One region of the Uliginosibacterium sangjuense genome, then DNA from elsewhere that is predicted to be linked to it. Evidence: predicted binding sites of a transcription regulator. Region 1 holds the regulator's gene; each other region holds the start of a gene.
The links. Region 1 encodes sigma-54, which starts transcription at its own class of promoters, with help from an activator protein. Its sites were predicted from a motif close to TGGCACGCTTNCTGCTNA; they were not measured.
Positions count from the first base shown of each region.

Region 1 (7,372 bases):
GAGAACATCCAGGCCGTATCGACCGGCTCCCTGGGGCTGGATATCGCGCTGGGCATCGGCGGCCTGCCGCGCGGCCGCGTCGTCGAGATCTACGGACCGGAGTCCTCCGGCAAGACCACGCTGACCCTGCAAGTCATCGCCGAGATGCAGAAGATCGGGGGCACGGCCGCTTTTATCGACGCTGAGCATGCACTGGACGTGAGCTACGCCGGCAAGCTGGGCGTCAAGGTCGAGGATCTGCTGATCTCCCAGCCGGACACCGGCGAGCAGGCGCTGGAGATCGCCGACATGCTGGTGCGCTCCGGCGGCGTCGACATCCTGGTGATCGACTCGGTTGCCGCACTGACGCCCAAGGCCGAAATCGAAGGCGAGATGGGCGACCAGTTGCCCGGCCTGCAGGCCCGCCTGATGAGCCAGGCGCTGCGCAAGCTCACCGCCAACATCAAGCGCACCAATACGCTGGTCATCTTCATCAACCAGATCCGCATGAAGATCGGCGTGATGTTCGGCAATCCCGAAACCACGACGGGCGGCAACGCGCTGAAGTTCTACGCCTCGGTGCGCCTGGACATCCGCCGCACTGGCACGATCAAGAAGGGCGAGGAAGTCATTGGCTCCGAGACCAAGGTCAAGGTCGTCAAGAACAAGGTCGCGCCGCCGTTCAAGGAAGCCCACTTCGACATCCTCTACGGCGAAGGCATTTCGCGCGAAGGTGAGATCGTCGACATGGGCGTCGATCACAAGTTCGTCGACAAGTCGGGGGCCTGGTATGCCTACCAGGGTGAGAAGATCGGCCAGGGCAAGGACAATGCGCGCGAATTCCTGCGCGAACACCCCGAGACTGCGCGCGAGATCGAGAACAAGATTCGCGAAGCCGTGGGTGTGGCCGCCATGGGAGTCGTGGCGGCCGAATAAGCCGTGATGAAGAAAGCGCCGGCCGCTTCGCTCAAATCGCAGGCCCTGCGAATGCTTGCCACGCGCGAGCATTCGCAGCATGAGCTGCGACGCAAGCTCAAGGCGAAGGCGGCGGAAGGCGAGGATGTGGAGGCGGTCGTGCAGCGCATGGTGGAAACCGGGCTGCAGTCGGATGAGCGTTTTGCCGAGAGCTTCGTGCGTGCGCGTGGCGAGCGTTTCGGCAGCGGACGCATCCGGCGCGAGCTGGCCGAGCGTGGCGTCAGCGCCGAGCTGGCCGGCGAGGCGCTGGCCGGTCTGGCAGGAGATGAATTGAGTCGTGCGCGTGGCGTGTGGGCGAAAAAGTTCACGCAGGCGCCGCAGGACGCGAAAGAATGGGCGAAGCAGGCACGCTTCCTGCAGTCGCGTGGTTTTTCGTCGGAAGTGATACGCAGGATTTTGAAAGAACCGTTCGATGAGTCTGCTTAGGGTGTCCGGCCTGCGCAAACGCTACAAAGCGCGCACGGTGGTCAAGGATGTGTCGTTCCAGGTCGGCAGCGGCGAGGTGGTCGGCCTGCTGGGGCCCAATGGCGCCGGCAAGACCACCTGCTTCTACATGATCGTCGGCCTGGTCCGCGCCGATGGCGGCAGCGTGCAACTGGACGCCACCGAGCTTGGGCACCTGCCGATCCACAAGCGTGCGCGCATGGGCTTGTCCTACCTGCCGCAAGAGAACTCGGTGTTCCGCAAGCTCACCGTGGCGGAGAACATCCTGGCCGTGCTGGAGCTGCAGAAGCTGCCCAAGGCGGTGATGCAGGAGCGCCTGGACGAGCTGCTCGATGAGCTGAACATCGGCCACCTGCGCGACACCCAGGCGATTGCGCTGTCGGGCGGCGAGCGTCGCCGCTGCGAGATCGCCCGTGCGCTCGCCACCCAACCCAAGCTGATCCTGCTCGATGAGCCCTTTGCCGGCGTCGACCCGATTGCCGTGCTGGAAATCCAGAAGATCATCAACTTCCTCAAACAGCGCGGTATCGGCGTGCTGATCACCGATCACAACGTGCGCGAGACGCTCGGCATCTGCGACCATGCCTTCATCATCAATGCCGGTGAGGTGCTGGCCGGTGGCAAGCCGAACGAGATTGTGCACAATGACCAGGTACGCCAGATCTACCTGGGCGAACATTTCCGTCTCTGAGCGCGCCTGGCTGCAACCCTGTCCATGAAGCCTTCCCTCCAGCTCCGCCTCTCGCAACAACTCGCGCTGACCCCTCAGCTGCAACAGTCCATCAAGCTGTTGCAGCTCTCCACGCTGGAGCTGAACCAGGAAATCGAGCGCATGCTGCTCGACAACCCGATGCTGGAGCGTGATGGGGCGGAGGATGAGGCGGGCGAAGTCGTGGCCGCCCCCGAGGTGACGACGACGGCGGAAGCCACCGAGGCGGACTACGCCTCGGCCGAACGCAAGGCCAACGGGGAGGAGGATTTTGAGCCGCCCTCCACGGTCGAGATGCCGGACACCATCAACGAGGCCTACGACTCGGCCTCCGACGACGACCTGGGCGAAGCCGCCGAATGGCGCAGCGAGGCCGGCAGCGGGCGTGGCAACGATGACGACGACGAGTCGGATTTCCAGGAATTCCAGGCCGCCACCACCAGCCTGCATGATCACCTCAGTGCGCAAGTCTCCCTGATGCCCTTGTCGGACCGTGATCGCGCCCTGGTGCGCTTCATGGTCGAAGCACTGGAGGACGATGGCTACCTGCAGCAGAGCTTCGAAGACCTGCTGCCCCTCATTCCCGAGGAGTGGGAGGTGGAGGTGGAAGAGCTGGGGATCGCCCTGCATCACGTGCAGAACCTGGACCCGGCCGGTGTCGGCGCGCGCAACCTGCAGGAATGTCTGACCCTTCAGCTACGCAATCTACCCGTCACGCCCAGCCGCGAGCTGGCGCTGGGCATCGTCGATGGACTCCTTGAGCAACTGGCCGCGCGCGACTTTCAGAAGATCAAGCGCCGCCTGGGCTGCAGCGACGACGCGCTGCGTGCCGCCCAGGAGCTCATCTGCAGTCTCAATCCGCGCCCAGGGGCCCAGTTCGCGGCGCTCGATGCACGCTACATCGTGCCCGACGTGATCGTGAAGAAGTATCGCGGCAACTGGACGGCCAGCCTCAATCCGGAGGCGATGCCGAAGCTCAGGATTCACCGTGTCTATGCCGATATACTCCATAACAACCGTGGTGCCAGTGCTTCGCTGTCCGCGCAGTTGCAGGAGGCGAAGTGGCTGATCAAGAACGTGCAGCAGCGTTTCGACACGATTCTGCGGGTCTCGCAAGCCATCGTCGATCGCCAACGCCAGTTCTTCGACTACGGTGAAGTCGCCATGCGACCACTGACCCTGAGGGAAATCGCGGAAGAACTCGAACTGCACGAATCCACCGTCTCACGCGTGACCACGCAGAAGTACATGGCGACGGCACGCGGCATTTTTGAACTGAAGTACTTCTTCGGCAGTCACGTATCCACCGATACAGGCGGTGCCTGCTCAGCCACGGCGATTCGCGCGCTGATTCGCCAGATGGTGGGCGGGGAGGATCCAAGGAAACCCTTGTCCGACGCCCGTATTGCCGAAGTGTTGGGCCAGCAGGGTATCGTGGTGGCGCGACGGACGATCGCCAAGTACCGTGAGTCGCTGAATATCCCGCCGGTCAGTCAGCGCAAGTCGATCTAACCAGAGGAGTACGGTATGAACCTCAACATCACGGGCCATCATGTCGAAGTGACCGCCGCCTTGCGCGAATACGTCACCAGCAAGCTCGATCGCGTGATCCGCCACTTCGATCACGTCACGGCGACGCATGTCATCCTCTCGGTGGAAAAGCTTCGGCAGAAGGCCGAAGTGACCCTGCATGTGCGGGGCAAGGACATCCATGTCGAATGCGACAATGACGACCTCTACGCGGCTATCGACGCCATGGTGGACAAGCTCGACCGCCAAGTCCTCAAGCACAAGGAAAAGACTGCTGACCATGGCCACGCCGGCATCAAGCAACAGGCGATCGGCTCGTAACACACTGCACACGGCGGTGCTGCACTCGGACATATAATCCTGTCGAACTGCAGCCGGATCTGCCGCCCCGAGGGCGGCAGATCCGCGCCGGCGAATTTCCAGTCGTGGCGGGCGCAGTCGGCCCGATGCCTACCCCAGCATGAACCTGATCTCTCGCATCCTGCCCTCCGCCAACATCCTGGTTGCCTGCACTGCTGGCGACAAGGCGGGTGTATTCCAGCAGGCCGGCGCCTTGTTCGAGGCCAGCCACAGCCTGTCGCGCAAGGTCGTGTTCGACGCCCTCATGCAACGCGAGAAGCTGGGCTCCACCGGGCTGGGCCAGGGCATCGCGATCCCGCACGGCCGCATCAAGGGGCTCAAGGAGGCCGTGGGGGCCTTCGTCCAACTGGCGCTGCCGATCGAATTCGACGCGCCGGACAATAAACCGGTCGATCTCGTGTTCATCATGTTGGTGCCGGAACAGGCCAACGAAAGCCATCTGCAGCTCTTGTCCGAACTGGCGCAGATGTTCAGTGACCGTGCGTTCCGCGAGAGTCTGGCAGACGCGCAGGATGTGGCGACGGTCGCCACTCTCTTCGCCGGATGGGATCCCCATGCGACGCACGAGCATCGCCCAGCTGTTTGAGGCCAACCGGACGGCCCTGCGCCTGCGCCACATCGCAGGCCGGCTCGACAGCTATCTCACCGTCACCGACAACAAGGTGTGGCCGGCTGACCTGGTGGGCCACCTCAACCTGATCCACCCCAATCGCCTGCAAGTCATGGGCGAGGCGGAGTTCGCGTGGGCACGCCGCCAGGCGCGTGACAAGCTGGAGCATCACCTGCTGGGCATCCTTGCGTCATCGCCGCCGGGCGTGATCGTGGCCGACGATTGCGAAGTGCCCGACATCATCCGGCGCAACTGTGAGGACGTGGGCGTGCCCTTGCTGGCCTCGCCACTGGAATCCGCCCGCGTCATCGACGTGCTGCGCGCCTACCTGTCGCGCAAGCTGGCGGAGCGCGTTTCCCTGCATGGCGTGTTCATGGACGTGCTGGGCGTCGGGGTGCTGATCACCGGTGATTCCGGTGCCGGCAAGTCCGAATTAGCGCTGGAACTGATCTCGCGTGGCCATGGCCTGGTGGCAGACGACGTGGTGGAGATCTCGCGCGTCGCTTCCGGCGTGCTGGAGGGGCGCTGCCCCGAAATGCTCAAGGACTTTCTTGAGGTGCGCGGGCTGGGCATTCTCAACATCCGCACTATCTTTGGCGAGACGGCCTGTCGCCGCAAGATGAAGCTCAAGCTGATCGTCCACCTGCAGCGGCGCGGTGCGCGCGACGACGAGCCCTTGCGCCTGCCGCTGGACGACGAGGACCAGGACATCCTGGGCGTGCCGGTGCGCCGCACGGTGCTGCCGGTGGCGGCCGGGCGCAACCTGGCGGTGCTGCTGGAGGCTGCGGTGCGCAACACCATCCTGCAGTTGCGCGGCATCGACTCCACGCAGGAGTTTGTGGAGCGGCAGCGCCTGGCCCTGGATCAGGAAGACCCCTTCGAACACTGAGGACCAGGCACAGCGACAAACAACGAAGCCGCGGAGTACGCGGCTTTGTTGTTTGTCGTCTGAAGTATCGCTTCTCTTACTTGTTCCCGATGTCGAACAGTGCGGCCTCGACGCCGATCTCTTGTGGTGAGTAACCGAAGCCGATGCGCCCGCGTTCGGGCAGCTGACATTCGCTGCGCTTGAGGATCACCTCCAGCCCATGATCGTCGACCAGGTAGGTGCCATTGGTGCTGGTGTCGATCAGCATGTAGGTGCCATTGCGGAACTCGATGCGGGCATGGTGACGCGACGCACGCCGGTCGGCGATGACCAGGTCGTTGCCTTCCTCGCGCCCGGCCAGCATGACCGGGTGGGTCTGCGACACGATGTAACTGGCGCTCTGGTGGCGCAGCATCAGGCGGGTACGCGGGGCGCTGGAGATCGGCGCGACGGAGGGCGGGCCGGCATCGGCCGCGACAACCACATCGCTGAAGTTGGTCTGCGAGCGGCTGAAGAAGGGCGTGTTGTGCTGGCTGGCACGCATGCCCGACACATCTTCGCGTAGCTCATACACGGCCTTGCTGTCCACTGACAGTGCCTGCTGTGTCGTGATCTGGTTGCGGATCGCTTCCGACAGTTGCTCGGCGGCCTCGCTGCTGATCAGGATCTGGTCGCGCCCGGCTGCGGCCAGCAACTGGCCGGCGTAGCCCGTGGTGCTGTCGGCGTCGGTCGGGCCGGCATGCACGCCGATGCGCAGGGCCAGCGAGATGCCGGATACCGGGGGCAACTGGCTGACGCGTTCGCGCATGTCGTTGGCGGCCAGCACGGCGTTGTCGCAACGCGAGAAGCCGACCACCAGGCGCTGGCCTTCGGTGACCAGGGTGTGGCCGGCATAGGCTTCGACCGCGCGTGCGGCGCGTGCGCGGCCACGCTCGATGGCGCGTTCCGCCTCGCGTACGCCCAGCTTCTGGGTTAAGGCCTCGGCGCCGGTCAGTTCGGCGACCAGCACGCAGGTGGCGGCCGGGGGACTCATGGTGTTCAAAGCGGCTCCGACTCAATCAGTACATTGTCTTTATCCCGGCTCATCCAGTGCACCGCGGCGGCCGGTTCGGGTGAAGCACATACCTCTGCTTCATCGAACACAATGTCCCCTTCCTTTAGGGTGGCCTCGCGGGTCAGCCCCTTGTAGTCGAACAGATTGCCATCCGCGAGGTGGCTGGGCACTACGTTCTGAAGGGCAGTGAAGATCGAGCGCAGGCGCTCCGGGTGCGTTGCATCCCACGTCTGCAGCATGGCCTTGATCTGTTTGCGCTGGGCATTCTCCTGCGAGCCGCACAGATTGCAGGGGATGATCGGGTAGGCCATGGCACGCGCGAACTTTTCCAGATCCTTCTCGGCGCAATAAGCCAGCGGGCGGATCACCATGTGCTGGCCGTCGTCGCTGAGCAGCTTCGGGGGCATGCCCTTGAGCTTGCCGCCGAAGAACATGTTCAGGAACATGGTTTCGATGATGTCTTCGCGGTGGTGGCCCAGGGCGATCTTGGTGGCGCCCAGCTCACGCGCGCAGCGGTAGATGATGCCGCGACGCAGGCGCGAGCACAGCGAGCAGGTTGTCTTGCCCTCGGGAATCTTCTCCTTGACGATGGAGTAGGTGTCCTGGGTCTCGATATGGAAGTCGACGCCGATGGATTCGAAGTAGCGTGGCAGCACGTCTTCCGGGAAACCCGGCTGGCGCTGGTCGAGATTCATCGCGATGAGCTTGAAGTCGATCGGCGCGCGGCGCTTCAGTTCGAGCAACAGGCTCAACAGGGAGTAGGAGTCCTTGCCGCCGGAACAGCACACCATGACCACGTCGCCATCCTCGATCATGGAATAGTCGACGATGGCCTGGCCGACC
Region 1 covers NZ_CP101132.1:4,013,128-4,020,499, reverse strand. The annotation lists gene recA (recombinase RecA) at 1-915, shown strand, start outside; gene recX (recombination regulator RecX) at 922-1,380, shown strand; gene lptB (LPS export ABC transporter ATP-binding protein) at 1,367-2,089, shown strand; gene NMB43_RS18635 (RNA polymerase factor sigma-54) at 2,114-3,619, shown strand; gene hpf (ribosome hibernation-promoting factor, HPF/YfiA family) at 3,635-3,958, shown strand; gene ptsN (PTS IIA-like nitrogen regulatory protein PtsN) at 4,098-4,583, shown strand; gene hprK (HPr(Ser) kinase/phosphatase) at 4,552-5,496, shown strand; gene NMB43_RS18615 (FHA domain-containing protein) at 5,573-6,508, opposite strand; gene ttcA (tRNA 2-thiocytidine(32) synthetase TtcA) at 6,514-7,372, opposite strand, start outside.

Region 2 (7,372 bases), 1.3 Mb from region 1:
CTGGCCTTGCTGCCCATCGTGGTGGAGGCGCAGTGGAAGCCGGCCGGCGACGAGGAGCCGGGCTGGCTGATCCTGCGTCTGTTGCTGGCCACCATCGGCCTGCCCTATTTCCTGTTGTCGACCACCGGGCCGCTGATGCAGGCCTGGTTGGCGCGCCTCGACCTGAGCCGCCATGTCTATCGCTACTTCTCCCTGTCCAACCTGGCGTCCCTGTTGGCCCTGCTGTGCTACCCCGTGCTGATCGAACGTCATGCCGGCAACCTGCAACAGGCGCAGGGTTGGTCGCTGCTGTACGCACTGTTCGTCTTGCTGTGCGGCGGCGCCACTCTGTATTACGCCCTTCGTGGTCATGCGCTGGCGCCGGCGCGGCACGAGCGGGAGCATGCGCCGGAAGGCGATTGGGATCCGGGTTGGCGTGATTACCTGGGCTGGCTGCTGCCGGCAGCCCTGGCGTCCTGGCTGCTTCTGGCAGTGTCCAACCACATCACGCAGAACGTGGCGGCGATCCCCTTCCTGTGGGTTTTGCCGCTGAGTCTCTACTTGCTGAGCTTCGTGCTGTGCTTCGAGAGCGATCGCTGGTACCGGCGCGGCCTGTTCCTGCCTGTGGCCGGGGGCTTGCTGCTCGTGTGCGCGTATGGCCTGTACGACGGCAGCGTGGGGCGTGACATCCAGGTCGCCGTGCCGGTCTATGTCGCCGGCCTGTTTGCCCTGTGCATGTTCCTGCACGGCGAACTGGCACGGCAGCGCCCCGGCCCGCGCCATCTCACACGCTTCTACCTGATGATCTCGCTTGGCGGGGCGGCCGGCGGCATCGCTGTGGGGCTCGTGGCGCCGCGCGTGTTGCCGGCCTACTACGAACTGGGTATCGGCTTGGTGGTGACAGCGCTGCTGGCCGTGTTCCTGCTGCGCGGACTGCGCTTCGCGCGCGTCTCCGCGCTGCTGCTGGCCGTGCTGGCGGGGTGGTGCCTGCACCTGCAGATCAGGTACGACTATGCCGACAGCCGCGTCATCACGCGCAGCTTCTACGGCACCCTGATCACCGCCGACTTGCAGCGCGACGACCTGGGCGTCCCGGTGCGTCGCCTGTTCCACGGCTCGGTCAAGCATGGCGAACAGATCCTGGCGGCAGACCGCGGACGCGAACCGACGGCCTACTATGGCCCGACCTCCGGGGTGGGCCTGGCGCTCGCGCATACCCGCCAGTCGCCGCAGGCGGTGGGCGTCATCGGCCTGGGTGCGGGCACGCTGGCGGTCTACGGACAGGCCGGCGATCGCTACCGGCTGTACGAGATCAACCCGGATGTCATCACCCTGGCGCGCGAGGAGTTCAGTTTCCTGCGCGATAGCGCGGCAGGTATCGAGACGGTGCTGGGGGATGCGCGCCTGGCCCTGGAGCGCGAGCCAGCGCAGGGTTTCGACGTGCTGGTGGTCGATGCATTCTCGGGCGACTCCATCCCGGTCCACCTGATCACCGACGAGGCGATGGCAGCCTACCTGCGGCACCTTAAACCGACCGGCATCATCGCCTTCCACATCACCAACCACTACCTGTGGCTGGCGCCGGTGGTGCAGAACATCGCGCAGGCGCGAGGCCTGGCCTTCGCCTTCGTGCGCGATGACCCGCCGGCCGCGCAACTGAGCGCCACCGACTGGGTGCTCGTCGCGCCAGACCCACGCACGCTGGCGCAGGCACCCATCCAGCGGGCGAGCACGCCGGTCGCGCCGATGCCGCAGTTGGGGGTGTGGAGCGACGACTTCAACAACCTGTTTGATGTGTTGAAGTAGCGTCGCGGCTGATCGCGCCGTGGGGGGCATGTCAGCCCCTTTTTGTCGTAAAGGCGACGTAACACACAGCCCGCCTGTCTGCTCTGCCGCGGCTCCTTTGCGTCTCAAGGTGCTGGCACGCCCGGCCACCGCGCCGCGGGTGGCATCAAACCCATGCCTGGCACGCTATTCGCTGTATCAGCAAGTAAATAGCGTGCGTGGGGCGCAAGGGAGCGAGCATGTTCAAGACTGCCAGGTGGCGAGCCTGTTGCGAGCCGGGGCTGACTGTGGTGCTGGGGGCGGTGTCGCTGCGGGTCTTCCTGGGGCTGCGCAGGCTGGGCGTGCAATGAAGCGGGGGCTTGCTGCACGCCCGGCCGGGCGCTTACCGGACGGCGAGAATCACGCCCGAGGCCTTGATCACCGCGGTGGCGGGACAGCCTTCCTTGAGGCCCAGCTCGATCACTGCATCGCGCGTGATGCTGGCAAAGATGTCTGCCCCGCCCGGCAGGCCGATCACCACCTCGGCGCTGACCGGGCCCTGCACCAGCTTCTTCACCGTGCCGGCCAGGCAGTTGCGGGCCGACAGTTTGAGGCCGTCGCCCTCGGTCATCACGATCACGTTGGAAGCCTTGACCAGGGCTGTGACTGGCTGGCCGACGGCCAGGCCAAGTGCGCTCACGCTGCCCTGGGTGATGGTGGAGACCAGCTTGTCGCCCCCCGTCGTGGTGACTTCGACCTCGGCGCTGACCGGGCCGGTGGAGAGGGCACTGACCGTGCCCTCGAAAACATTGCGTGCGCTGATCTTCATGACTACGAACCTTTCGCGGATGAACGTGACGGACGTGGTGATTCCACGTCGCCGACTGTATGGGGCTGGCATGCGACGTTTCAACCACAGCGCTCGACGGGGCACGCTGCATCCGAACTGTCCTGTACGTTATTTCGTTATTTATGTGTAAATATAACGCTGTCTGCTAGAGGAAAGTATCCGTTATGAAGTCGTTACGCATGATTGGCCGTTTCGGCGTGGATCTGGCGAGTGGCAGTTTCCTCGGCGACACCCGCATCCGGCTGCTGGAGGCCATTGAGCAGTGCGGTTCGATTTCGCAGGCCGCGAAGGAAGTGCCCTTGTCCTACAAGGCCGCGTGGGACGCCATCGACGCGATGAACAACCTGGCGGAGCGTCCGTTGGTGGAGCGCGCGGTCGGGGGGCGCAACGGTGGCGGCACCCTGCTCACCGACTATGGCAAGCGGGTGATCGCGCTCTACCGCGCGATGGAGGCCGAATACCAACTGGCGTTGGATCGTGTGACCGCGAGCCTCAACGAGGCCGGTGGCGAAGACCCGCAAGCCCTGCGCCGCCTGATGCGCAGCGTGGGGGTGACGCCCAGCGCGCGCAACCAGTTCGTCGGCCCGATCACCACGCTGCGAGCCGGTGAGGTGACCTTCGAGGTCGGCATCCGCTTCGACGGTATGAATGAGGTCGTGGCGCAGATCTCGCGCGAAGGTGCCGAGCAGCTGCAGCTTGGACTGGGCCGCGAGCTGCACGCCTGGGTCAACGCGTCCTCGGTGATCCTGATGACCGATCGCCGCCTGCGCCTGTCCGCACGCAACCAGTTGTGGGGCACGGTGAGCCGCATCCACGAAGGGCCGGTGGCGGTCGACGTGGTGCTGGAACTGCCGGGCGGGCGCACCGTGAGCGCGCTGATCACCCGCGAGTCGCTGGCCGAACTGGGGCTGCGCGAAGGCGTGGAGGCCTGCGCGGTGTTCAAGGCCTCGACCGTGATGCTGTGTTCCTTCGACTGACTGTCATGTTTATCCCTGCCTCACCCCGAAAGGTTCTGCCATGAAACACCTTGTCGCCCTGCTGGCCGCTGTCGGCCTGGTTACCCCCGTCTATGCCGATGAAGTCAAGGTCGCGGTAGCCGCCAACTTCACCGCGCCGATGCAGAAGATCGCCGCCGAGTTCGAGCGCGACACCGGCCACAAGGCCGTGGTGTCGACCGGTGCGACCGGCGCCTTCTATGCCCAGATCAAGAACGGCGCGCCCTTCGAAGTCTTCCTGTCCGCCGATGATGAAACCCCCGCCAAGCTTGAGTCCGAAGGCGCCGGCGTCAAGGGCTCCCGCTTCACTTATGCCATCGGCAAGCTGGTTCTGTGGAGCGCCAAGCCGGGCTATGTGGATGACAAGGGCGAAGTGCTGAAGAAGGGGGACTACGCCAAGCTCTCCCTGGCCAACCCCAGGACGGCGCCCTACGGCGCGGCAGGTGTCGAAGTGCTCAAGAAGCTGGGCCTGCTGGCGACCGTGCAGCCCAAGATCGTGCAGGGCGAGAACATCTCGCAGGCCTATCAGTTCGTCAGCACCGGCAATGCCGAGCTGGGCTTCGTGGCCCTGTCGCAGGTGTGGGAGAGCGGCGCGCTCAAGAGCGGTTCGGCCTGGGTGGTGCCGCAGGCGGACTACCCGCAGATCAAGCAGGACGCCATCCTGCTGAACAATGGCGCGGGCAAGCCGGCGGCCGACGCGCTGCTGAAGTATCTTCGGTCAGACAAGGCGAAGACGGTGATCAGGGCATATGGCTACGACCTGTAGGCGCTGTCGAGTGGCCCGGCGCCACCACGGGCCGGCTGCCGGGCCAGGAGGCGGCACGCCCCCTGCTTGTCGGCCATGCCTTGAGATGAGACACACAAGCTAGGAACGCAATGTTGCAGGAACAGGATTGGTTGGCCATCTGGCTGACGTTCAAGCTGGCCAGTACCGTGACGCTGCTGCTCTTGGTGGTGGGGACCCCGCTTGCCTGGTGGTTGGCCAATACCCGCTCGCGCCTGCGTGGGGTGGTGGCGGCACTGGTATCGATGCCGCTGGTCTTGCCGCCCACGGTGCTTGGCTTTTACCTCCTGCTGCTCATGGGGCCACACGGTCCGGTGGGGCAGCTCACGCAATCGCTTGGCCTGGGAATCCTGCCCTTCACTTTCTGGGGACTGGTCGTGGCCTCGGTTTTCTACTCGATGCCTTTCGTGGTGCAGCCTATCCAGAATGCCATCGAGGCAATCGGCCCGCGGCCGCGTGAAGTGGCCGCCACCTTGCGTGCTTCACCATGGGATACCTTCTGGTCGGTGGTTGTCCCGCTGGCTCGCCCCGGTTTCCTGACCGCCGCCATCCTCGGCTTCGCACACACGGTGGGCGAGTTCGGCGTGGTGCTGATGATCGGCGGCAACATTCCGGGCGCCACCCGCGTCGTGTCGGTGCAGATCTACGACCACGTGGAGGCGCTGGAGTACACGCAGGCACACTGGCTGTCTGGCGGCATGGTGCTGTTCTCCTTTCTGGTGCTGCTGGCGCTGTACACCCTCAACCCCGACTCACGGAAGAAGCCGACATGAGCGGTATGGGCGATCAGCTCGCGCTGCGCGTGCAGCATGCCTTTCCCGGCTTCACGTTGGACGTGGACCTGACCCTGCCCGGCAAGGGCATCAGCGTGCTGTTCGGGCACTCCGGCTCGGGCAAGACCACGCTGCTGCGCTGCGTGGCCGGACTGGAGCGCGCGACCGCAGCGGACATCCGGCTCAATGGCGAATACTGGCAGCGTGCCGATACTTTCATCCCGACCTGGCGTCGTCAGATCGGCTACGTGTTCCAGGAGGCCAGCCTGTTCCCGCATTTGGATGTGCGGCGCAATCTGGCCTTCGGCATGAAGCGCGCGACGGGTGAGGTGCGTGATCAGGAGATCAATGCGATGGCCGCGCGCTTCGGCATCGCGCATCTGCTCGCCCGCAAGCCCGACGGGCTGTCGGGCGGCGAGCGCCAGCGCGTGGCCATCGCGCGTGCGCTGCTCACCCGGCCGCGCCTGTTGCTGATGGATGAGCCCCTGTCGGCGCTGGACGCAGCACGCAAACAGGAAATCCTGCCCTACCTGGAGCGCCTGCACGACGAGCTGGAGGTGCCGATGCTCTATGTGACCCACCAGATCGAGGAGGCCGCCCGCCTGGGCGACCACCTGGTGTTGATGGAGCAAGGGCGGGCGCTCGCCAGCGGGCCCCTCACCGAGACCCTGGCGCGCCTCGATCTGCCCTTGGCGCGTGACCACGATGCCGGTGTCGTGATCCAGGCCAGGGTGATCGAGCACGAGGCGGCCTGGCATCTGAGCCGGGTTGCCTTTGCCGGGGGGGAGCTGTTCGTGTCCGGGCGGCCGCTGACCGCAGGCGAACAGGTGAGGGTGCGCATCCTGGCGCGCGATGTGAGCATTGCCTTGTCCGGCGATATGCCCTCCAGCATCCAGAATCGTTTCGAATGCAGTGTGACCGGGGTGGTGGGGGCGGAAGACCCCGCACAATGTCTGGTGGGGCTCGATGCGGCTGGGGCCGCTCTCATGGCCCGCATCACCCGACGCTCGGCCGAGCAACTCGGGCTGCATCCCGGCCAGCGTGTATGGGCCCAGGTCAAGGCGGTGGCCTTGCTGGACTGATCAGGCGCGTAGGGGGCTATTCCCCGGTGTCCTGGGGTGGGCCGCTGCTGTCCTGTGCATGACAAGTGGGTTTCCCCGCTCCCGGAAGTGGGGCCGCCGATGGCGCAGGCGAGGTCAGGCTTGCTTTGATCGAGGGCAATAGCGCGCTGTCGCGCCGGACCCACACCTGATTGTTCTCGATGCACGCCATGACCGGGACGAAATCCCGGCGCAGGTGCTCGACCATGCTGGCGGCATCCACCTGGGTAGGGTCCAGGCCGACGACCGCGACCTGGAACTTCTGCTCGTGAAAACGCGCGATGGTGTCGGCCAACAGTTTCGGCGACAGCGGATTTCCGCTGAACCAGCCCACGTAGACCTTGCCCGCGACGGAGCGGAAGCGCCCGTAGAAGAGGACACCGGGATTACTGCCCCAGTAAAAGACGGGCTCGCCCGATGGCAGCAGGGCTTGCAGGGCCTCACCCAGGCGGCGCGCCTCGACGAAATGTTCGTCGGGGTACTTCTTGGCGGCCCATTGCGATGGCGACAGCATCAGATCCTGAGCCGCGCGCGCGGCCGAGAAAGCGAACAGCAGGCCAAAGCATCCAGCGGCAAGCGCCCGGCGCCTGGGCGAGGGCGCTCCACCAGCAATCTGTGAGATCAGCAGCGCGCTGCCGATCACCAGCACCGGCATCCAGAGTTGGTAATAGTGGGGAAAGAAGCGCCCCGGCAGCGCGACCATGATGACGGTCGCGCAGATCCAGGCGCACAGCAGCAGGAGCGTTTTCCATTGCCGCCTGAAGAGCATCCCGATGAGGCTCAGGGCGGTGGCGACTGCGTAGGCGTGCAGGCCGCTTGTCATGGGCGCGGGAAGAATGCCTTGCCAGTATGAGCGCCGCAGATTCCACAACCAGTTGCCGCCGTAGCCCTCGTTGAAAAGAAAAGCGGCATCGATGAATGCCTCCAGGCTGCCTTGCCACCAGAAGACCAGGAAGGCCAGGCCCCAGGCCGCCAGGCTGACTGCGCCGATGCGCAGCGCCAGCCCGCACTGGAACGCCCATGCAGTGCGTTTGAAAAGCGCGGCATGCAGGATGAAAGCCAGCGCCAGGGCGATAGGCAGCAGCGCGTATTGCTGCTTGAAGAAGCTGGCAACAAAGAACAGCCCA
Region 2 covers NZ_CP101132.1:852,734-860,105, forward strand. The annotation lists gene NMB43_RS03890 (spermidine synthase) at 1-1,785, shown strand, start outside; gene NMB43_RS03895 (TOBE domain-containing protein) at 2,147-2,572, opposite strand; gene NMB43_RS03900 (TOBE domain-containing protein) at 2,758-3,570, shown strand; gene modA (molybdate ABC transporter substrate-binding protein) at 3,611-4,354, shown strand; gene modB (molybdate ABC transporter permease subunit) at 4,465-5,145, shown strand; gene modC (molybdenum ABC transporter ATP-binding protein) at 5,151-6,227, shown strand; gene NMB43_RS03920 (hypothetical protein) at 6,244-7,372, opposite strand, start outside.
Region 2: the regulator sigma-54 is predicted to act here: its motif matches at 2,725-2,742, upstream of NMB43_RS03900 (TOBE domain-containing protein).

Region 3 (7,372 bases), 390 kb from region 1:
GGGCATCCAGCAAGGCCGCGGCCTGGTCGGGCGAGAGCGCCTTGGGCAGGTTCTTGGGCGCGCGCGGCGGGCGCACTGCCTGCACCGGGTTGTCCTCGGCCAGGCCCTTGCGCATCCACCAGCGGTACAGGCCGCGCCAGGCGGACAAGGTGCGCGCCAGCGAACGCGCGCCCAGCCCACCGGCATGCAGGCGGGCGGCAAAACGGCGGATGTCGGCGCTGCGCAGGCTGATCAGGGGGCGCCCCTGGGCCAGCTCGACGAGCTTCTCCAGGTCGCCGCGGTAATTGCGCAGGGTGTGCGGGGACAGGCGGCGCTGGGTGGCCAGCGCGTCCAGATAGGCCCTCAGTTCGGGCGGCAGTTCGGTGGGCTGCGGCGCAGGTTCAGTCATCGCGCGACCGCCCGGCGCTCAGCCGATCTGGCGCAGCAGCGAGGCCGACACAAGGTCGCCGATGCGCTCGACGTACAGCGTGCCCATGTCGGGGAAGAAACGCTGCGGGTCTTCCGAGCCCAGCACCAGCATGCCGAAGACCTGAGCATCACGGCGCAGCGGCATCATGACGATGGAGCGAAGATGCGGCGCCGCTTCGCCGAACCAGCCCAGCACCTCGGGATGCGCGGCCAGGCCGCAATAGGGGCGGCTCAGGTCGGCGGCGAAAAAGCGCATGTCCTCGGTCACTTCGATGAACTCTGCGCTATCGCGCTTGAGGATGCTGTTCCACACGCGCAGCGCCACATGCGGCACGGCGAAGTCTTCCTGGACATGCGTGTAGATCGCCTGCGCCACCGACTCGAAGCCCTCCGCACGCAGCAAGGCCAGCGCCAGCCGATGCACCTTTTCCGAGATCGCATCGTTCTCCTCGCCGAAGCCGACCAACTCGGCCAGTTTGGCCTGCACCTGTTGCAGCTTGTCGCGCAGCGCGTGCAGCTGGCGCTCGGTCAGCGAGATGGCCTGACCGCCAGTGGGATGCGGCACCGACAGGTCAGCCAGCAGCTCGGCGTTCTCGTCGAAGAAACTGGGGTTGTCGCGCAGGAATTGGACGACGTCTTGTGGGTTCATGGCGGGGCCGTGGGTCAAATGGAAGGAAGTTCGATCTCGCCGTCGAAGACGGAAACGGCCGGACCAGTCATCTGCACCGGCATGCCGGGGCCGGCCCAGGCGATGGTGAGCTCGCCGCCGCGCGTCGCTACGCGTACCGGCGAAGTCAGCAGATTGCGCTGGATACCCGCCACCACGGCGGCGCAGGCGCCGGTGCCGCAGGCCAGGGTCTCGCCCGAGCCACGCTCGAACACGCGCAGGCGGATGGCGTGCTCGTCCAGCACCTGCAGGAAGCCGGCATTCACGCGCGCCGGGAAGCGCACATGATGTTCGATCAAGGGCCCTTGCTCGGTCACCGGTGCCGCATCGACGTCGGCCACCACCTGCACCGCGTGCGGGTTGCCCATGGAGACGGCGGTGATCGCCAGCGTCGTGCCATCCGGCAGCTCCAGCGGCTGCACCACGGCGGCGGAATCGGACACAAAGGGCACGCGCGCCGGCTCGAACACCGGCACGCCCATATCGACCGTGACCAGGCCACCTTCGGCCAGGCGCGGCGTGATCACGCCGGACTTGGTCTCGACGCGGATCTCGGCCTTGGTGGTCAGTTGCTTGTCGACGACGAAGCGCACGAAGCAGCGCGCACCATTGCCGCACTGCTCGACCTCGCTGCCGTCGGCATTGAAGATGCGGTAACGGAAGTCGACGCCGGCCTGGTGCGGCCGCTCGACGATCAGGATCTGGTCGCAGCCCACGCCGAAGCGGCGGTCAGCCAGGTGGCGCGCCTGCCCCGGGCTCAGTTCGACGGCCTGGTTGATCGCGTCGATGACGACGAAGTCATTGCCCAGGCCCTGCATTTTGGTGAAGCGGAGTTTCATCGGTGGATTATCGCAGGTCAGACCAGCAACTGCACCGCGTCACGCCACACGCAGCGATCCATCACCACCTGGATGCCCGCAGCCTGCGCGCGCAACGCCTCGGCCGGATTGACCACGCCGTCCTGCAGCCACAGGCGTGGCGCACCGATCAGGATGCAGTCATCGACGATGGGCGTGATCTGGTCAGCCGCGCGGAACACATCGACCAGGTCGACTGGAAACGGGATGTCACGCAGCGAGGCGTAGGCCGGCTCTCCCAGCACTTCGGTCACCAGGGGCCGCACCGGCACGATCCTCCAGCCGAACTGGCGCTGCATGGCGGCCGCCACACGATGACTGGGCCGCGCCGGGTTGGGCGACAGGCCCACCACGGCCACCGTACGCACCTTGCGCAGCAGCTCGGCAATGTCGCCCTCGGACGGGTTGCGGAAGCTCATCTCAATACACCTTGGCCTCGCCCTCGGGGCGGGTCTTGAAGCGTTTGTGCACCCAGTAGTACTGGTCTGGCTGCAGGGCCACCTCGGCCTCGATGAAGGCGTTCATGCGCGCCGTGTCCGCCACCACATCCTCGGTCGGGTAATCGGCCCAGGGCTCGCGGAACTCTGCCAGGTAGCCCTGCCCCCAGGGCTTCTGCCGCACCACCAGCGGGATCACCGTCGCCTTGGCCAGCCGTGCGATGCGCGGCACGGCCGGGATGGTGGCGGCCGGCACGCCGAAGAAGGGTACGAAGACGGACTCCTTGGGGCCGAAATCCATGTCCGGCAGGATGCCCATCGGAATCCCGCCACGCATCGCCTTGACCGCCGCGCGCACGCCTTCCTGGCGCGACACCAGCACCTGCTTGCCGAAGCGGGTACGGCCGTGGAGCAGCATCTTCTCCAGCAGCTTGTCGTTCTGTGCCGAATACATGGTGACCAGGTCGATCTCCAGGTTCAGGCGCGTGCCGGCCATGTCCAGGCCGACAAAGTGTGGCAGCAGGATGATGATTTCATGCCCCGCGTCGCGCAGCGCCTGCAGCTTCTCCAGTCCGCGCATCTCGACCAGGCGGCGGATGCGCGCCGGCGAGCTCCACCAGATGATGCCGCGCTCCAGCATGGAGCGGATCACCGCCACCACCACCCGTTTCGCCAACTGGCGACGCTCCGCCTCCGACAAGGCGGGGAAACACAGGCGCAGATTGGTCAGCACCACGCGCCGGCGCGAGCCCACCAGGAAGTACAACACCCGGCCCAAGACCCAGCCGCACGCGGCCTGAACAGGCAAGGGCAACCAGTGCAGCAACCAGATGAAAGCGAGAACAAGGCGGGTCAGCATGGCGGACAAGACAGACGAAAGGACGAATTATCCGGCATGGGCTTGCCATGGCGGCAAGCTGCAAGGATAATTTTGTCCATGACCGCCGAGTTAAAGACAACTTGCAGGGCGGGCGTCGCCGGAAACGGAACGCAAAAATACTGCTAAAGCGTCGACCGCTCGAAACCCCGGAGTCGGCCGCGCCGACGATATCCGGGGTTTTTCTTTTGGAGCGCAATCATGGCCAATGAATATCTCTTCTCCTCCGAGTCGGTCTCGGAAGGTCACCCCGACAAGGTCGCCGACCAGATCTCGGACTCCATCCTCGACGCCATCCTGGCCGTCGATCCGCGCGGCCGCGTGGCCTGCGAGACGCTGGTGTCGACCGGCCTGGTAGTGATCTCGGGCGAAATCACAACGACCGGCCACATCAACTACCGCGAGATCGCGCAGGACACCGTGCGCCGCATCGGCTACGACAGTTCGGACATCGGCTTCGACTACAAGAGCTGCGCCATCCTGACCGCCATCAACCGCCAGTCGCCGGACATCGCGCAAGGCGTGAACGAAGGCGAAGGCCTGGACCTGGAACAGGGCGCCGGCGACCAGGGCCTGATGTTCGGCTACGCCTGCAACGAGACGCCCAGCCTGATGCCGCTGCCGATCTACTACGCGCACCGCATCATGCAGCGCCAGGCCGAAGTGCGTAAGGACGGCCGCCTGCCCTGGCTGCGCCCGGACGCCAAGAGCCAGCTGACGGTCAAGTACGTCGACGGCAAGCCGGTGGCGATCGACACCGTGGTGGTGTCGACGCAGCACAGCCCCGAGGTGTCGCACGCTCAACTCTCCGAAGCCGTGATCGAAGAGATCATCAAGCCGGTGCTGCCCAAGGAACTGCTGACGGGCAACGTGAAGTACCTGATCAACCCGACCGGCCGCTTCGTCGTCGGCGGCCCGCACGGCGACTGCGGCCTGACCGGTCGCAAGATCATCGTCGACACCTACGGCGGCATGGGCCGTCACGGTGGCGGCGCCTTCTCCGGCAAGGACCCGTCCAAGGTCGACCGCTCCGCCGCCTACGCCGGCCGCTACGTGGCCAAGAACATCGTCGCCGCCGGTCTAGCCGAGCGCATCGAGGTGCAGGTGGCCTATGCCATCGGCGTGGCGCGCCCGGTGTCGCTGAACGTCAACACCTTCGGCACGGGCAAGGTCAGCGACGACAAGATCGTGGCGCTGATCGAAAAGCACTTCGACCTGCGTCCCAAGGGCATCATCCAGTCGCTCAACCTGCTGCGTCCGATCTACACCAAGACCGCCGCCTACGGCCACTTCGGCCGCGACGAACCGGAGTTCACGTGGGAGGCCACGGACAAGGCGGCTGCGCTGCGTGCAGACGCCGGTCTCTGATTCCGGGCTGTCTTGTGTCACGAAGGGCCGCGCAAGCGGCCCCTTTCATTTCTGGCCCAGGGGATACGTCTCGTCGTTCCTGCGAAAGCAGGAACCCAGCGACTTTAGCGGCACCACCCCACCCGGGATCTCCACGAGAAACACTGGATTCCTGCTGTCGCAGGAATGACGGACTAGGCCAGGCATTCAACATGCGGAGATAGCCGCGCCCGCACACGCAGCGAACTTGGGAGGTTTACGACAATCGCACTCCCGCCTGCGGCAAGCAGGACAATGCCTACCCGCGCGCTTTGCTGCCAGACCCCATGCGGCAGGGGTTTCCGGCCGGCTCGCCGGAGTGGCACCGTCCTTGCTGAATCGTACTGAAGCCTGCGCATCCGGCGCCGGCGGATGTACGACGAGGCCCGCATGGACAGCGCAACGCTCAAGATCGACAACCCGGATTCGCTTGCCGAGCAACTGGCAGAGCTGGAGTCGGCCGAGGACTTCCTCGACTTCTTCGCCATCCCCTACTCGCCAGCCGTGGTGCGCACGAATCGCCTGCACATCCTGCAGCGTTTCCACGACTACCTGCGCGGCGACGAGACGCCCGAGCACGCTCGCTGGCGTGCCGCGCTGTTGCGGGCCTACACCGACTTCGAACATTCCGACGCGCTGACCGAGGGGGTGTTCCGCGTCTTCAAGCGCGCGCGCGGCATCGCCACGGTGCCGCTCAGCGCCATCGGGCGGAGGAGCACATGAAGCCCCTCTACGACATCGGCGACGAGCTGCGGGTGATCCGCAACCTGCGCGACGACGGCAGTTTTCCCGGCGCGGAACGCGGCGAGTTGCTGGTACGACGCGGCAGCGTAGGTACCGTGCTCGACATCGGCAGCTTTCTCGGCGAGCAGGTCATCTACTCGCTGCACTTCCTCGACACCGGCCGTCTCGTGGGTTGCCGTGAGGAAGAGGTGATCCCCGCCACCGCCACCTGGATTCCCACGCGTTTCGAGACGCGCGAGCGCGTCATCTGCACCCGCGACCTGGCCGTCGATGGCGAGATCCGCGTGCCGGCGGGCGGCAGCGGCGAGATTCTCAAGGTCCTGCGCGACACCGAGTGGGGCGTCGTCTACCACGTGCATTTCGATGGCCTGCCGGGGCATCCTCTGATCGTGCGCGAAGCCGCGCTGGAACCCTCCCCGGTGGCCAAGGAGGAGGTGCAGCATGCCTGAGCACGCCGCCCGCGCCAGCTCGGCCACGAGCAGCATGCTGCAGCCCACGCCCTATCTCACGCTCAAGCACGCCCAGGCACAGTTCGGGCTGTTGCCCGCCGCACTGGACACGACCCAGCTCGCTCGCGTGCACCGCATCGTGGCCGAGCAACAGCGCATCGAGGCACGCGTGCTGACGACGCCCGAGGCCGCCCGCGTGATCATCTCGCGCGCCGCCGTGGAAGCCGCACTCGACACCATCCGCGCGCGCTACGCCACCGAGCTGGAGTTCGTGCGTGCGCTCGGCACCCAGGGGCTCAACCTCCCTGCGCTGCGCGAGGAGATCGCGCGCGAACTGCATGTCGAGGCGGTACTGGAGATCGTCTCGGCCACCGCGACACCCGTGTCGGCGCTGGAAGTGGAAATCTTCTTCCACCTGAACGCGACACGCCTGGCCAAACCTGAGCGGCGGCGGGTGCGCCACCTGCTGATCACGGTGAATGAGGCCTACTCCGAGAACACGCGCCAGGCCGCATATGCCCGCGTAGAACGCCTGAGGGCTGATTGCGGCGGCGAGGCACAGCGCTTCACCACGCTCGCCACGCGTCACTCCGAATGCCCCAGCGCCACCGCCGGCGGGCTGATCGGCGAGGTTCCGTCCGGCCAGCTCTTCCCGACGCTGGACGCGCAGTTGTTCCGCATGCAGGCAGGTGAGATCTCGCCCGTCGTGGAGTCTCCGATGGGGCTGCACCTGTTGCTATGCGAAGCCATCCTGCCGGCCAGCGAACCGCGCCTGGCCGAACTGCGCGACCGCATCCGCACGCAGATGATGGAGACACGCCGCGCGCGCTTGCAGCGCCACTGGCTGCAGGCCTTGATGGCATAAGGCTGGGCACCCGCCCCTCGGCGGGAATGACGAAAGCTTCATCCGGTAGCAAGACAGGAGCCGGCCATGCCCATGTCCGGGCGGGATGATTCCCGAACCGGGCACGGACATGGCCGTTCCATGCGCTCGTGTCGGCGCCCCCGCGGGCGCCCCTATTCGTCCTGCTCCAGCTCGAAGCCGGGCCGGCGCGGCACGCTCTGCGGATCGCAGACAATGGGACGATAGATCTCGATACGATCTCCCTCGCGCGGCACCGCATCCAGCTTGGCCGGCTTGCCGAAGATGCCCACGCGCTGCGTGGCGAGATCAATGTGCGGATACTTCTGCAGGATGCCCGAGCGCTCGATCACCTCGCGCACGCTGGCTTCCTCGGACACCTCGACGTGCAGCCAGGCTTGCACGCCGGGTTCGGTATAGGCCACAGCCACTTTCATCATCATCTCCTGAACAGGATGGGATCAAGCCGAGCAGTGCATGGCCTGTGCCGCAGCCTTGCCATCCCGGCTCAGACGCCGTTCCAGGATGCGCTTGCCAGCCAGCAACATGCCCAGCACCAGGAAGCCCCCGGGCGGCAGGATCATCATCAGCACGCCGCCATAGTCGGGCATCACCTTCGTCTCCAGAAAGGCAAAGTGCGGGCCCAGCAGCAGACTGGCCTGGGCGAACAGCGTGCCGCTGCCCA
Region 3 covers NZ_CP101132.1:3,627,191-3,634,562, forward strand. The annotation lists gene xerC (tyrosine recombinase XerC) at 1-388, opposite strand, end outside; gene NMB43_RS16690 (DUF484 family protein) at 407-1,057, opposite strand; gene dapF (diaminopimelate epimerase) at 1,072-1,914, opposite strand; gene NMB43_RS16700 (CoA-binding protein) at 1,932-2,351, opposite strand; gene NMB43_RS16705 (lysophospholipid acyltransferase family protein) at 2,353-3,225, opposite strand; gene metK (methionine adenosyltransferase) at 3,448-4,614, shown strand; gene nifW (nitrogenase-stabilizing/protective protein NifW) at 5,023-5,355, shown strand; gene NMB43_RS16720 (nitrogen fixation protein NifZ) at 5,352-5,825, shown strand; gene nifM (nitrogen fixation protein NifM) at 5,818-6,690, shown strand; gene NMB43_RS16730 (RnfH family protein) at 6,843-7,124, opposite strand; gene NMB43_RS16735 (electron transport complex subunit E) at 7,149-7,372, opposite strand, start outside.
Region 3: the regulator sigma-54 is predicted to act here: its motif matches at 3,358-3,375, upstream of metK (methionine adenosyltransferase).

Region 4 (7,372 bases), 1.5 Mb from region 1:
AGATATGTTCGAGCGACAAAGCGGCGGCCAGAAACTGGAAACCCGCGATCTTAGGCGGCGCAGCACGACAGCGTCAAGGCGAGCAGCAAAAACCGCTTGACGTCAAAGACTTGCGCAAAGATAATGTTCGGCTCTGCTCGCTCCGAGCAGGTTTTGCAATGGAGTCCAACATGTACGCGGTCATAAAAACCGGTGGCAAGCAGTATCGCGTTGCCGCAGGCGAAAAGATCAAAGTAGAACAGATACCGGCAGACGTTGGCGCTGAAATCACGCTCGACCAGGTTCTCATGGTCGGCGCAGGCGAGGACGTCAAGATTGGCGCCCCGCTGGTTTCCGGCGCCTCGGTGAAGGCCACCGTGCTTTCGCAAGGCCGCCACGACAAGGTCACGATCTTCAAGATGCGCCGTCGCAAGCACTATCAGAAGCATCAAGGCCACCGTCAGAACTACACCGAGCTGCGCATCGACGCAATCTCGGCGTGAGCGTAAGGAGCTAATACGCCATGGCACACAAAAAAGCAGGCGGCAGTTCGCGTAACGGCCGCGAATCGGAATCGAAACGACTCGGCGTCAAGCGCTACGGTGGTCAGGCTGTTCTGGCTGGCAACATCATCGTGCGTCAACGTGGCACCGAATACCACCCGGGTGAAAACGTCGGCATCGGCAAGGATCACACCCTGTTCGCACTGGTCGACGGTCGCGTGCAGTTCGTGGTCAAGGGCCCGCAGCGTCGCCGCACCGTGGTGATCGTGCCGGACGCGCAAGCCTAATACGCTCCTGCGCGCACGCCTAAAGCCCCGTCGCGCCGCGATGGGGCTTTTTCGTTTTTTAGCCCTCCCTTTCCCGGAACGCAGCCATGAAGTTTTTTGACGAAGCACGCATCGAAGTCATTGCCGGCGATGGCGGCAACGGCGCGGCCACGTTCCGGCGTGAGAAGTACATCCCCATGGGCGGACCGGATGGCGGCGACGGCGGCCGTGGCGGCAGCGTGTTTGCCGTGGCTGATCGCAACATCAACACGCTGGTCGACTACCGCTACACCCGGACTTTCAAGGCCCAGAATGGGGAAAAGGGCGGCAGCAGCGACTGCTACGGCAAAGGCGGCGAGGACATCACGCTGCGCTTCCCTGTGGGGACGCTGATCCGCAACCTTGAAACGGGTGAACTGCTCGCCGACCTCAAACAAGACGGTATGCGAATCCTGATTGCCAAGGGCGGACAAGGCGGCCTGGGGAATCTGCATTTCAAGTCCAGCACCAATCGCGCTCCGCGCCAAAAGACCATGGGCACGCCCGGCGAACGCTTCAAGCTGCACCTGGAGCTCAAGGTGTTGGCGGATGTCGGGCTGCTGGGCATGCCCAATGCGGGCAAGTCGACTTTCATCCGGGCAGTTTCCGCCGCCAAACCCAAGGTGGCCGATTACCCCTTCACCACACTCGCCCCCAATCTCGGCGTGGTGCGCACGGACCAGGGGCGCAGCTTCGTCATCGCGGACGTACCCGGCCTGATCGAAGGCGCGGCCGAAGGCGCAGGGCTGGGGCATCGATTCCTGCGCCACCTTCAGCGCACGCACTTGCTCCTACACCTTGTTGACCTTGCCCCCTTCGACCCCGACACCGATCCCGTGCATGAAGCACGGGCCATCGTCGATGAGTTGCGCAAGTACGACGAGCATCTCTACAACAAGCCTCGCTGGCTGGTACTGAACAAGCTGGACCTCATCCCAGAAACCGAACGCGCGGCGCGCGTCGACGCGTTCCTGGCCGCTTTCGGCCGCCCGGAGCAGGTTTTCACGATCTCTGGAATCAAGGGCGAAGGTTGTCAGGAGTTGATATTTGCGATTCAGGATTACCTCGACGCGCAGCCTCGCCCCAATGAAGAAGAAAGCCTTGCAGCCGTTGCCAGCGGGCCTGCCCTCGCCCGCGAGGTCGATACAGCGGCCGACGATGATGAAGATGACGATGACGACGACTTCGAAGGCGAAATCATCTACGCCCGCTGACCTTCGCGACTCCGCACCGGACTCCACTATGCGTGACACCATCTGCCAGGCTCGCCGCTTTGTCGTCAAGGTCGGGAGCGCATTGGTTACCAATAATGGCTCCGGCCTGGACCTCGATGCCATTGCCGACTGGGCCCGACAAATCGCACGCCTGCGGGCAGATGGGCGAGAGGTCGTGATGGTGTCCAGTGGCGCCATCGCTGCGGGCATGCAGCGCCTGGGCTGGACGACTCGTCCCAACGAAACGCATTCCCTCCAGGCCGCCGCAGCAGTGGGTCAGATGGGACTCGCGCAAGCCTACGACAGCGCATTCGCGGAATTCGGGCTCCATACCGCACAGATTCTATTGACCCATGCAGACCTGGCTGACCGCCTGCGTTATCTCAACGCGCGATCCACGCTCGCCACGCTTCTCGACCTGGGTGTCATTCCGGTCATCAACGAGAATGACACCGTTGTGACCGATGAAATCAAGTTCGGTGACAACGACACCCTGGGTGCGCTCGTTGCCAATCTGATCGAAGCCGACGCCCTGATCATCCTCACCGATCAGAAAGGCCTCTACACGGCCGATCCCCGCAAGAATCCGGAGGCACGCCTGATCTCTGAAGGCCGGGCCGAAGACCCAAGCTACGAAGCCATGGCCGGCGGTGCCGGCAGCGGCATCTCACGCGGCGGCATGATCACCAAGATCAGAGCAGCCCAGCGTGCTGCACGCAGCGGAGCCCACACGCTGATTGCCAGTGGTCGGGAGCACGACCCGCTGCTGCGCTTGGCCGCTGGCGAGAATCTGGGCACTTTGCTCTACGCCACCAGCACGCCACTCGCCGCGCGCAAGCAGTGGCTAGCCGACCACCTTCAGCTTGCCGGCAGTTTTTCCCTAGATGCCGGCGCCGTACAGGCGCTACGCGCAGGGGCCAGCCTGCTTCCGATTGGCGTTACGGCGGTGGAAGGGGAATTCGAACGGGGCGCGGTCGTAGCCTGCCTGGACACGAATGGCCAGGAGTTGGCGCGTGGCTTGAGCTGTTACTCCAGCTCCGAAGCACGACGCATTGCTCGCCATCCGAGCAGCGACATCGAGACGCTGCTGGGCTATATCGAGGAACCCGAGTTGATCCATCGGGACAATCTCGTACTTCGCTGACTTTGTCCCTGGCGCTGTTGAAGAAGTAACGCCCTCAACGCCCTCTTCTTCACTCAGGCACAAAAAAAGGGCACCCGAAGGTGCCCTTTCTCAGCTCAACTGTCTTGCGACAGATTAGAAGCTGTGGCGGATAGCCAGTTCCAGGCCTGCCTGGTTGTCTTCGCCGTTGGCGAACTGGTCTTGCTGGCGGTCGTACTTCATGTTGGCCATGAGGATCGTACGCTTGCTCAGCAGGTGCCAGTAGCCCAGACCGATGTGGCTGTAGTCGGACAGGTCGGTCGAGGTCTTCACATTGGTCGTTGCATTGGTAGCGACGGTAGTTTCCGTGCCGCGGCCGATGTTGGCCAGGATCACGCCCTTGCCGACCGGCACCTTCACACCGATCTGGTAACGAACCATTTCAGCGCCTTCGTTGTCGATACCCAGGGCGGAGTAGCCCTTGGAGATCGCGTAGCCGCCGAACAGGTCGAAGGAACCGAAGGCGTAGCCAGCGGTCAGGTAGGTGGTGTCGTACATGCGGCCCTTGACCAGCGCGCCGCCGCCGGCGTCACCCACGTCCTTTTGATAGACCAGCTCGCCACGGAAGCCGCCCAGACCCAGCTTGCCGCCGAGGGCGTAAGCAGCCTTGCCGCCAGCAGCTTCTTCGTTGAAGCTGTAGGTGGCGATGGCTTGGAAGCCACCCCAGACCGGCGAGTCGTAACGCACGGAGTTGTTCCACAGGTTCACGACCTTACCGCGACGCGAGCCGAACGAACCGATGGTGTCGCCACCGAAGGACTCGTAACCGCCGGAAGTTGCACCGCCACCACCGTACAGGGCGTAGCCCACGGAAGCGTTACGGCCCAGGTAGACCTTGCCGAAGCCGCCCGACAGACCAACCCAAGCCTTGTCCTTCCACTGGGTGTTGGTGGCCGAAGCACCGGTCACCACAGCGACGGTTTGCGTCGAGGTGCCGTTGGAGATCGAACGGGTCGAGGTGCTCACCGCCGGGTTCGGGTCGGTGTTGCCGTTGTCCAGCCAGAAACGGTTTTCCAACTGGAAGAAGGCCTTCAGGCCGCCGCCCAGGTCTTCTTCACCCATCAGGCCCCAACGGTTGCTCGACTCTTGCTCCAGCACGGAACCCTTGTCGTCGTTGGTCAGGTTGGTGTACGCCATGTCAACGCGGCCGTAGACGGTCACGTTCGACTGTGCGAAAGCGGGGGCTGCCATCAGGCCGGCGACAGCCAGCGCGATCAGTTTCACTTGCATGGAATTCTCCTCATAGTTTGAAGATCAGGCTGGCGTACCCAGGTTTGCCACGCCTGCTCACCCCCCGCGGACGGGGAGTTGCGGCGATTGTGGCGCTGGACCCGAGGCAAATGTGGGAATTCGTATCGTCGAAGCGCGTATACCGGATCTTTTGTTGCGGATACGCAACACAGCCTTTGGCGACGCCAGTCCCGATGAAGACTCGGCCAGAGCAGGCGCTCGCTGCAAGCGATCCAGCCAATCCCAATGGCGACGTCGCATCCGGGCAACAGGCCTCGCCACCACCCACGCACAAACAGAACGGGCACCCGAAGGTGCCCGTTCTGTGCAAAGAAAGTAAGGACTCAGCGACGCTGGCGAGACCAGAAAAGTCCGGCCAGTGCGATCCCGAGCAAGGCCAGCGGTGCCGGTTCGGGTACGTCCGTCGTCGTCGGGGTCGTACCGGTCAGCGATGCGATCTTGATGTAATCCTTGCTGGAGTCGGTATTGGCCCACACGCTGCTGTTGGCCGCGCCAACCAGCCAGTACATGGAGGTCGTGGAGTTCGTCCCACTCTGGTTAGTAGCATCCCCTGCCGTATTCCAGGCGAGGTTGCTCAGCTTGCTGGTCAGAGTCCAGCCACTGCTGACCAAGGAGGAATAGGTCTTGCCCTTGAGGATGGTGTTGATGTCGGCCGGACCGGTGCTGCCGGTATAGGCCATCACGAACAGGTCGCTGTCGCCGGAACTCCAGCCGATCGTGACGTCTGTCAAATTCACGGCCTTGCCGAAGCTGAACAGGACGGAGTCGAAACGGGTGGCAGAATCAACCGAGTGTTCCGGACTCACGCCCTCGTCACTATCACCTGTAGAACTCCCGCTCAGGCAACTGGTTCCGTCGCAGTCCCTGTTCTGCACGCCAAGACCGCCGGTATAGGCACCGACATAGCCGTCTTCAAGTGCGGTGTTGGTTGAGCCAACCGTGTTGGACCACGCCGTTGCGGTCACGGAAACTCCGTCAGCCGTCCAGGTACGGTTGTTACCATAGCCGTTGATGACACCGCCTTGCGTGCCGCCCGAAGTGAAGTTCCAAGTCGTTGCGCCCAGCGCGGCCGGAGCTGCAATTGCTAGCAATAGGGCCAGAACGAGTTGAGCGGGGTTTTTCATTGTGGAACTCCAGCAGAAAGGCGTTTTTCAGTTCATTAAGCAAACCCTGTTCCACCAAAAAAAAACTTCAAATATGTCAGTGCTTTACACAAACCCACACCCCCTGTAGAAGGTGGGCTGTAAAAAGCACCGACAGCACCAGAAATGAGTCCTGCGGTAAACGCTTATCAGATCCCGAGCTCACGTCGGAGCACAGCCACCGCGTCCGGTGCTTCGAACTTTGCCTGAGCCTGGAACATGGGCTGCAACTCGGCTTTCGCCTCTTCCTTGCGCCCCAGGCGGGCCAGGGTGAAGGCGAGGTGGTGGCGCACGTCGGGGTTCTGGGGCAGACGTAGCCGCGCGTCGCGCAGCAGGCGCAGCGCCCGCTCATAGTCTCCTGACTGGGCCAGGGCCCAGCCGTAGGTGTCGATCGCGTCGGGATTGCCGGGGGCCGCCTTCCAGGCACGCTCGGCCACCGCGACAGCCTGCGGGTCCTTCAACCGGATCAGGATGTTCGCGAGGTTGTTGAGGAAGACCGGATTGTTCGGGTCCACCTTGAGTACTTGTTCGTACTGGGTGCGGGCGACAGTCCAGTTGCCGGCACGCATGTGGGATTCGGCCAGCGCCGCGCGCACCGCGACGTCGCCCGGCCGCTGGGCCAACCAGGACTCCAGGGCCGCCAAGGCTTGGCGGGTGTCGCCCACGAGCAGCCAGGCGTGGGCCACGCGCTGGACGTTGATCGTGGTGGGGTCGCGCTCGAGCGCGCTGCGATAGGCAACCGCCGCCGCCTGGTGCTGGCCACGGGCGGAAGCGGCGTCGCCCGCAATACGCCAGCCTTCGGCACTGGACGGGTAGCGGGCCTGGATGTCCCGCGCGATCGCCTCGGCCTTGCCAATGTCGCGCCGGCTCAACTCGGTGTCCGCCTGCAGCGACAGCGCGGCAAGGTCTTCGGGGGCGACGGCCAGCGCTTTTTGGGCGTTGTAGGCCGCACCTTCAGTGTTGTTGACCATGAGCTGCATACGCCCGATGCGGACCTGCAGTACCGGGTTGAACTCCGCCAGACGCGTCATGTCCTTCATGGTCTGGATGGCCCCCTTGTTGTCGCTCGAAGCGATCTGTACGCGGGCCTGGGCGGCCAGCGCATCGAGATTGTCCGGTACGCGCGCGACCAGATCCCGCGCCAGCTTGAGGGCTGGCTCGTAGGACTTCTGGGTGAGGAGGATGTCGATCAGGGCCACCCCGGCCGTGACATCCCGCGGCTGTTCATCCACCACCTTCTGCAGCCGGCGCTGGGCCTCTTGCGACCGGCCCATGCGTTGTTCGAGCAAGGCCAGTTCGTACTGCGCCAGGGAGTTCTGGGGCTCCGCCGCAACCAAGGCGTCAAGGCGCTTGCGGGCCTCGGCCTGCTTGCCTTCCGCCTGGTCCAGGCGCGCCAGGTTGAGCGTCACGGTGCTGAACTTCGGTTCGCGCGCCAAGGCTTGTTCATAGGCCTTGCGCGCACCGACGCGATCACCTGCAGCCCCCTTGACCACGCCCAGCAGGTTGAGTGCCGCCAGGTTGTTGGGGTCGCGCTTGAGCATGCTGTCGACGACCTGGATAGCCTTGGCCGACTGGCCCATCCGCATATGCAGGCCGGCGAGCATGAGGCCGATGGCGGCATCGCCGGGTTTGCGCCGGAATGCCTCTTCCATGCTCTTGAGCCCTTGCTCGCCTTTGCCGAGATTCAGCAAGCCCTGGCCCAGAACGGCCTTGACCTCGGCGGTATCCAGGCCGGCCTTGGCCGCACGCTCGAGGTAGTCGGTGGCCTGTACGTAGCGCTTCTCAGCCATGAGGATGCGCCCCTTGAGGAACAGGG
Region 4 covers NZ_CP101132.1:1,027,378-1,034,749, reverse strand. The annotation lists gene rplU (50S ribosomal protein L21) at 171-482, shown strand; gene rpmA (50S ribosomal protein L27) at 503-769, shown strand; gene cgtA (Obg family GTPase CgtA) at 856-2,001, shown strand; gene proB (glutamate 5-kinase) at 2,030-3,145, shown strand; gene NMB43_RS04690 (porin) at 3,260-4,393, opposite strand; gene xdp1 (exosortase-dependent surface protein XDP1) at 4,738-5,538, opposite strand; gene prsT (XrtA/PEP-CTERM system TPR-repeat protein PrsT) at 5,706-7,372, opposite strand, start outside.
Region 4: the regulator sigma-54 is predicted to act here: its motif matches at 5,575-5,592, upstream of xdp1 (exosortase-dependent surface protein XDP1).